3 regions of the Streptomyces sp. NPDC028910 genome follow, and region 3 is predicted to be linked to each of the others. Evidence: riboswitches for the same ligand, from Rfam matches in the RefSeq annotation. Region 3 holds a riboswitch; each other region holds the start of a gene.
What was found. Region 3 has a riboswitch for cyclic di-AMP ahead of ACZ4TV_RS28905 (transglycosylase family protein). Riboswitches for the same ligand answer to the same signal wherever they lie in the genome.

Region 1 (2,256 bases), on a different contig from region 3:
CGGCCTCACGCGTGTCCGTGCCCCGACGGCGGGTGCCGTCAGATGCTCACGCCCTTCGAGCGGAGGTAGTTCACGGGGTCGATGTCCGAGCCGTACGACGGGCCCGTGCGGATCTCGAAGTGCAGGTGCGGGCCGGTCGAGTTGCCGGTGGAGCCGGAGAGGCCGATGCGCTGGCCGCCGGTGACGCTCTGGCCGGACGAGACGGACAGCGAGGAGAGGTGGGCGTACTGCGAGTAGGTGCCGTCCGTGTGCCGGATGACGACCTCGTTGCCATACGCGCCGGCCCAGCCGGCGGAGACCACGGTGCCCGCGCCGACCGCCTTGACGGTGGTGCCGGAGCTCGCGATGAAGTCGACGCCGGTGTGGTAGCCGGAGGACCACATGCTGCCCGCGACCTTGTACTGGGTGGAGATGCCGCCGCTGAGCGGGGCCACGAAGCCGGAGGCCGACTGCTGCTCGGCCGGAGCCTCTGCGGCGGAGTCCCGCTCCACCGGAGCGGGCTTCTCGACCGGCTTCGAAGCAGCCTTCGGGGCCGTCTTCGGGGCGGCCTTGGGAGCGGCCTCAGGAGCGGGCTTCGGGGCGGCCTTCGGAGCCGCCTCCGGAGCGGGGGCGGGGTCGGCCGGAGCCGCCTCACCCGACCCGCCGAGCGTCAGCTTCAGGCCCGGGTGGATCAGCGACGGGTTGGCACCGACGGCCTCGCGGTTGTCGGCGTACAGCTGCTGCCAGCCACCGGCCAGGTGGCGCTCCGCCGCGATCTTGGAGAGGTAGTCGCCCGGGACGACCGTGTAGACGGTCGGCGCGGCCTGCACGGCGGCGACGGGCGCGGCCTGCACGGCGGCGAGGGACGCGGCCTGCAGCGAGACGGGGACCTGCGGGGCCACTGCGGGGGCCACCGCGGTCGCGGCGGCCGGGGCACCGGCCGCGTGGGCGCCGGCGGCACCCATCAGCGGCAGCGCGAGGGCCGCGCCACCGGTGCCGGCGACGGCGAAACCGCGGGATATCGAGAGGGACTTGGGACGGCGGTGCTTACCCTTTGCAGGCATGTCGAATTCCTCTCCGGCGCCTGCGAGGTGAGCTGTCGGGTTCGGACTGGAGATGTCCGGCCGTTCATGTGCGGGACATGTACGGCTTCACCCCGAGCCGTACCGGCGAAAAGATCTCCGGCACAGCGGCTTACCTGGTTCCCCCGCTCCTGCCGCGCGAAATAGTCGGGTGCGGTTCCCGGGCGGCGGCAGGATTCGGCGGTCCACCCGGATCGATCGCGAAGGTAATCCCTGACGACCGCGCGGAACAAGCCATGAATTCCCTGACGGATTCGCAGGAATGAGGGATCGACGGAATTCCCGTCACCCTCCGTCCATTCCGCACCCTCAACAGCCGCTCCGACCGGGCGATTCGGCTTTCGCGATCAGGCACTCACGGTCACCGTATGATCTGGCTCACGGGGACGTGCCCGATCTCGCCTCCGGATATGGCAAGTTGGCGCCAAGTAGCTCAATTCGGACAGTTTTCCCACCATGAAGCGGAGGAGTTCCTTTGACCCAGCAGATACAGGAGCCGGAGCTGACCGGGGTGCGCAATTTCCGCGATGTAGGCGGATTGCCGACTTCTGATGGACGAAGGGTCGGGACGGGACGACTGTTCCGAAGCGGACATCTCGCACATGCCACCGAAACCGACGCAGAGTTCCTCACTTCGCTCGGCCTCCACACCATCTTCGACTTCCGCAATGGCGCCGACCACGCGCTGGAGGGGCCGGACGTCGAGCTTCCGGGCGTACGGAACGTCAACATCCCGCTCTCGGATCCGGCCGACGGCCGGGAGTTCTGGAGACTCGTCCGCGACGGCGACCTCGACCAGCTGCGCTCGATCCTGGGCGACGGCAAGGCCGCGGCCCGGATGTCGGACTCCTACCGCCGGATCATCGTGCAGCGCACCGCCGAGCACAGCCGGGTGGTCCACGCCCTCGCCGAGGACAGCGTCCCCGCCCTCATGCACTGCGCGGCCGGCAAGGACCGGGCCGGCCTGTCGATCGCGGTCACCCTGCTCGCGCTGGGCGTGGAGCGCGAGGCGATCGTGGCGGACTACCTGGAGTCGAACGCCCCGCACCGCCGCTACCGCGTGCGCCGCACCGACGCGACGGCCGAGGCCCGCTCCCCCGAGGTGATGGAGCTGCTCGCGCCGCTCTTCGACGCCCGCGCCGAGTACCTGACCGCCGCCTTCGACACCATCGACGAGACGTGGGGCGGGGTGGAC
Region 2 (2,256 bases), on a different contig from region 3:
ATACGAAACATTTGCCCGGGAACGCAACACGAAGGCCCCGGCTCGGGGAGCCGGGGCCTTCGGTGAAGCGATGGTGCGGCGGTGCGTTGGGCGCGGGGACGGAATCAGAGGCTGACGCCGTGCGAGCGCAGGTACGCGACCGGGTCGATGTCCGAGCCGTAGGAGGCGCCGGTGCGGGCCTCGAAGTGCAGGTGCGGGCCACTGGAGTTGCCGGTGGAGCCCGACAGGCCGATCTGCTGGCCGGCGGCCACCTGCTGGCCGACGGAGACGCTCAGCGAGGAGAGGTGCCCGTACTGCGTGTACGTACCGTCGTGGTGCTTGATGACGACGTTGTTGCCGTACGCGCCACCCCAGCCGGCCTCGACGACGGTGCCGACGCCCACCGCGCGGACCGAGGTGCCGGAGGAGGCGTGGATGTCGATGCCGGTGTGGCTGCCGGAGGACCACATGCCGCCGCCCGCGTGGTACTGCGTGCTGACGTACGAGCCCTCGACCGGGGCGACGAAGGTGTTGAGGCGCTTGCGCTCCTCCTCGCGGGCGGCGCGCTCGGCGGCGTCGCGCTCGGCCTTCGCCTTGGCCTCGGCGAGGCGCTTGGCCTCGGCGGCCCGCTGCTTCGCCTCCGCCTCGGCCTGCGCCTTGGCGGCGGCCTCGTCGGCCGCGCGCTGCTGGGACTCGGCCTGGTCGGCGATGTCGCCCGCGAGGTCCTCGGCGACGACCACGGCGCCCAGCCCGTTGTCCTGGGCGGAGTTGCTGCTGTGGTTGTCCGCGGCGAAGGCCGGGGCGGCGAGGGAACCGACGACGCCGGTGGTGGCGAGTGCGGCGATGCCGGCGTAACCGGCGGTCTTGCGGCTCAGACGGCTGGAACCACGGTGCTTACCGGAACCAGCGGGACGACTGCCAAACGCCATGAAGGGTTTGATCCTTTCCTTCCTTCTCGCCTACCGGGTTAGCTGACGGGTTCGGAGCAGGAAGGTCTCCTACGGGCCTCCTCTTGCGAGGGGGTCCGATTCACCCCAGGGACTCATGTGGGTCCCCGGCTCCCCAGGCTCGCGCCTGACGGGGACTCGGCGATCGCTGTCCGGTGCCGCGGGTGCGGCGGGCACAACTGACGGACAGCACGGCCGACGCTAGGCGGATCATCAGTCAATCGCCAAACAGACACGCCTTTTTGTTGCGTACGCCACACCACATAAAAGCAACCTCACCACCAAACGGACAAAAGGGGCCCCGGCGGATAAACCGCCGGGGCCCCTTGCCGTTCACGCCGATGGGCCGTCAGTTGGCCATGGCCGCGCCGTCCGTTGGCCCATGGCCGCGCCGTCAGTTGCTGACGACCGTGACCTCACCGATCCCGAGGGCCCGCACGGGCTCCTCGATCTGCGCCGCGTCGCCCACCAGGACGGTGACCAGCCGGTCCGCCGGGAAGGCCTTCACGACCGCGGAAGTCGCCTCCACCGTGCCCGTTTCGGCGAGCCGCGCGTACAACTGCGCCTGGTAGTCGTCCGGCAGCTCCTGCTCGACCTGGTCGGCGAGGGTGCCGGCGACCGAGGCCGCCGTCTCGAACTTCAGCGGGGCCACGCCCACCAAGTTCTGTACGGCCACGTCGCGTTCGGCGTCGGTCAGACCGCCCTCCGCGAGGGTGCGCAGCACCTTCCAGAGGTCCTCCAGCGCCGGACCGGTGTTCGGGGTGTCCACCGAGCCGCTGATGGCGAGCATCGAGGCGCCCTTCCCGTCGGCGGTGGAGCGCAGCACCTGCCCGAAGGCGCGCACGCCGTAGGTGTACCCCTTCTCCTCGCGCAGCACCTTGTCCAGGCGGGAGGTGAGGGTGCCGCCCAGGCAGTACGTGCCCAGCACCTGGGCCGCCCACACCCGGTCGTGACGGTCCGGCCCGATCCGGCCGATCAGCAGCTGCGTCTGGACGGCGCCGGGCCGGTCCACGATGACCACGCGGCCGGTGTCGTCGGCGGTCACCGGCGGCACCGGAAGGGCCTCGGCGGTCCCGCCCGTCCACGCGCCCAGGGTGTCCGCCAGCACGGCGTCCAGGTCGATGCCGGTCAGGTCGCCGACGACCACCGCGGTGGCGGTGGCGGGGCGCACGTGGGCCTCGTAGAAGGCGCGTACGGCGGCGGAGTCGATCCGGGCGACCGTCTCCTCGGTGCCCTGGCGCGGCCGGGACATCCGCAGGGACGCCGGGAAGAGCTCCTTGGAGAGCTGCTTGGCGGCGCGGCGCTGCGGGTTGGCCAGCTCGTGCGGGAT
Region 3 (2,256 bases):
CTTGCCCATGTAACGGTTGGGGTCACCGTCACGGAGCTCGATGGCCTCGAATGCACCGGTGGAGGCGCCGGACGGAACTGCAGCACGGCCGGTGCTGCCATCGTCGAGGCCCACCTCGACCTCGACCGTGGGGTTGCCTCGGGAGTCCAGGATTTCCCGGGCTACGACGACGTCGATGGACGGCACGAGCATCTCCTTCTGGGATGTGACGCTGAGTGTGCGATGGCGTCAGGCCGTGGGATGGCCTTGCCGACTAGAGCCTAACCGGCCCGGGGGGCTCGACCGGCCGACCGCCCGGCCCCTGGGACGAAAAAGGGACCGAATACCCCTCTTCCGGGACATAGCCTCGTGATCACCGCGCATGATCGCGCTTCTGACCGGCACGAACGCCGCCGCCCGGCGCGTGGGGGAGACGCGCCGGGCGGTGGGGACGTACGTGCTCCTGCGGCTACGGCCGCAGTGTTCAGCTGAGCTTCAGCTTCTGACCCGGGAAGATCAGGTCGGCGTCCGAGACGATGTCCTTGTTCAGCTCGAAGAGCTTCTCCCAGCCGCCCTGGACGCCGTTGGCCTCGGCGATGGTGCCCAGGGTGTCGCCGGGCTTGACCTCGTACGAGCCGTTGCCGGTCTTCGGCGCGGCCGGGGCCTCGGTGCGCTCGGAGCGGGTGGTCGGAGCCTCGGCGCGCTTGGTTTCCTTCTTCGGCGCGGCCTTCTGCTCGGTCTTCTTCGTGTCGGCCTTCGGCTTGGTCGACGCCGGGGCCTCGGAGGAGCCGCCGCCGGTGTACGAGGAGTTGGACAGGCCCTTGCCGCAGTGCGGCCAGGCGCCCTTGCCCTGGCCCTTGAGGACCTTCTCCGCGATGGCTATCTGCTGGGACTTCGAGGCCTGGTTGGCCTGCGCGGCGTACGACTTGCCACCGAAGGCGGCCCAGGTGGAGGACGAGAACTGCAGGCCGCCGTAGTAGCCGTTGCCCGTGTTGATGGCCCAGTTGCCACCGGACTCGCACTGCGCGACCTTGTCCCACTCGGAAGCGGTGGCGGCGCTGGCGGTGCCCGCGGCCATCAGGGGGGCGGCGACGGCGACACCGGCGACACCGGCGAGCGTGACGATGCGGACGGCCTTGGAACCGCGGCGGTGCTTGCCCTTGCCGGAAAGCAGCATGGAGATTCTCCTCACCGACGCCTACGAGGTGAGCTGTCGGGTTCGGGCGAGTGAGTTGCCCGGCCGTGCGACCTAGCGCACGTCTTAACCCCCAGCCGGTGGCGTGACCGTCTCTCAACGGCCGCTCCCGGCACCTACCTTGGTTCCCCCGCTCCTGCCTTCGGCGCTTGACGCGACGACTGTTCCCCCCGTCCGCCGGCAGGATTCGGCGATGCGGTCGAAGGAGCTCGCGGTGGCGAGCGATTCAGAAGGTAGACAGGTCTCTCCCCGATGTTCAACGAGGGACATCGGGGAGAAACGGCTCCTACTTGCGCTCCCCGCAGGGGTGTTTGCGCAGGTGAGGACGGGGTTTGCGGAAGCCCCGGGACGGGACACGCCAGTTGACCGGAAGAGATGCATGTCTCACTTGCAGAAACCCGACATTCAACTCTTTCCGGATGAATGAAGTGTCCTTATTACGGGGTTAGATCCAGGTTCTGGCCGGGCTTGATCAGATCGGCGTCCTCGCCGATGACCTGCTCGTTGGCCTGGTAGAGGCCGCTCCAGCCGCCCTCGACCCCCTTGGCATCCGCGATGGCGGCCAGGCTGTCGCCCACCTGGACCGTGTACGTGGAGCTCGACGCGGCGTCAGACGCCACGGGAACCTCGGCGGCGGGCGCACCGCGGTGCTTGCCGCTGCCCTCGCCGACAGTGGCTTCCGGGGCCACGGGGGCCGCCGGGTCGACCGGGAGCAGCCCCGGGGTGGTGGGCGGGGTGGTGGGCGCGGTCGGGTCCCCCGGGAGGGCGGGGGCCGTCGGACCGCCCGGGGTCACCGGAGGCGTGGTCGGATCGCCCGGGAGCCCCGGAAGGGTCGGGTCGGCGGGAGGCGTCGTCGGCACGTCCGGCGCGGGCATGACGGGCAGTCCGACGGACGGTGCGTCCGGGATCAGGAGCGGGCTGTCGGACGGGCTCGGGGCCGGCGGGGTCGGAGCCCCGAAGTCCGTGGCCGGATGGCCGCCCCCGGTGGTCGGCACCGTGTCGTCCGGGCGGGACGGGGTGGGGCCGACCGTGCCGGATCCGCCGGGCAGACCGGGGTCCACCTCCGCGGCGGGGCCCTGCCG

Region 1: linked by a shared signal. The riboswitch ahead of ACZ4TV_RS03450 (M23 family metallopeptidase) and the one ahead of ACZ4TV_RS28905 (transglycosylase family protein) in region 3 are both predicted to bind cyclic di-AMP.
Region 2: linked by a shared signal. The riboswitch ahead of ACZ4TV_RS17190 (M23 family metallopeptidase) and the one ahead of ACZ4TV_RS28905 (transglycosylase family protein) in region 3 are both predicted to bind cyclic di-AMP.

Annotation. Positions count from the first base shown of each region.
Region 1 covers NZ_JBVHVF010000002.1:169,547-171,802, forward strand. Annotated here, with positions in the region: gene ACZ4TV_RS03450 (M23 family metallopeptidase) at 39-1,043, opposite strand; cyclic di-AMP (ydaO/yuaA leader) riboswitch at 1,046-1,221, opposite strand; gene ACZ4TV_RS03455 (tyrosine-protein phosphatase) at 1,537-2,256, shown strand, end outside.
Region 2 covers NZ_JBVHVF010000012.1:121,763-124,018, reverse strand. Annotated here, with positions in the region: gene ACZ4TV_RS17190 (M23 family metallopeptidase) at 105-908, opposite strand; cyclic di-AMP (ydaO/yuaA leader) riboswitch at 922-1,080, opposite strand; gene ACZ4TV_RS17185 (M16 family metallopeptidase) at 1,321-2,256, opposite strand, start outside.
Region 3 covers NZ_JBVHVF010000031.1:55,868-58,123, reverse strand. Annotated here, with positions in the region: gene eno (phosphopyruvate hydratase) at 1-192, opposite strand, end outside; gene ACZ4TV_RS28905 (transglycosylase family protein) at 464-1,156, opposite strand; cyclic di-AMP (ydaO/yuaA leader) riboswitch at 1,160-1,332, opposite strand; gene ACZ4TV_RS28900 (transglycosylase family protein) at 1,612-2,256, opposite strand, start outside.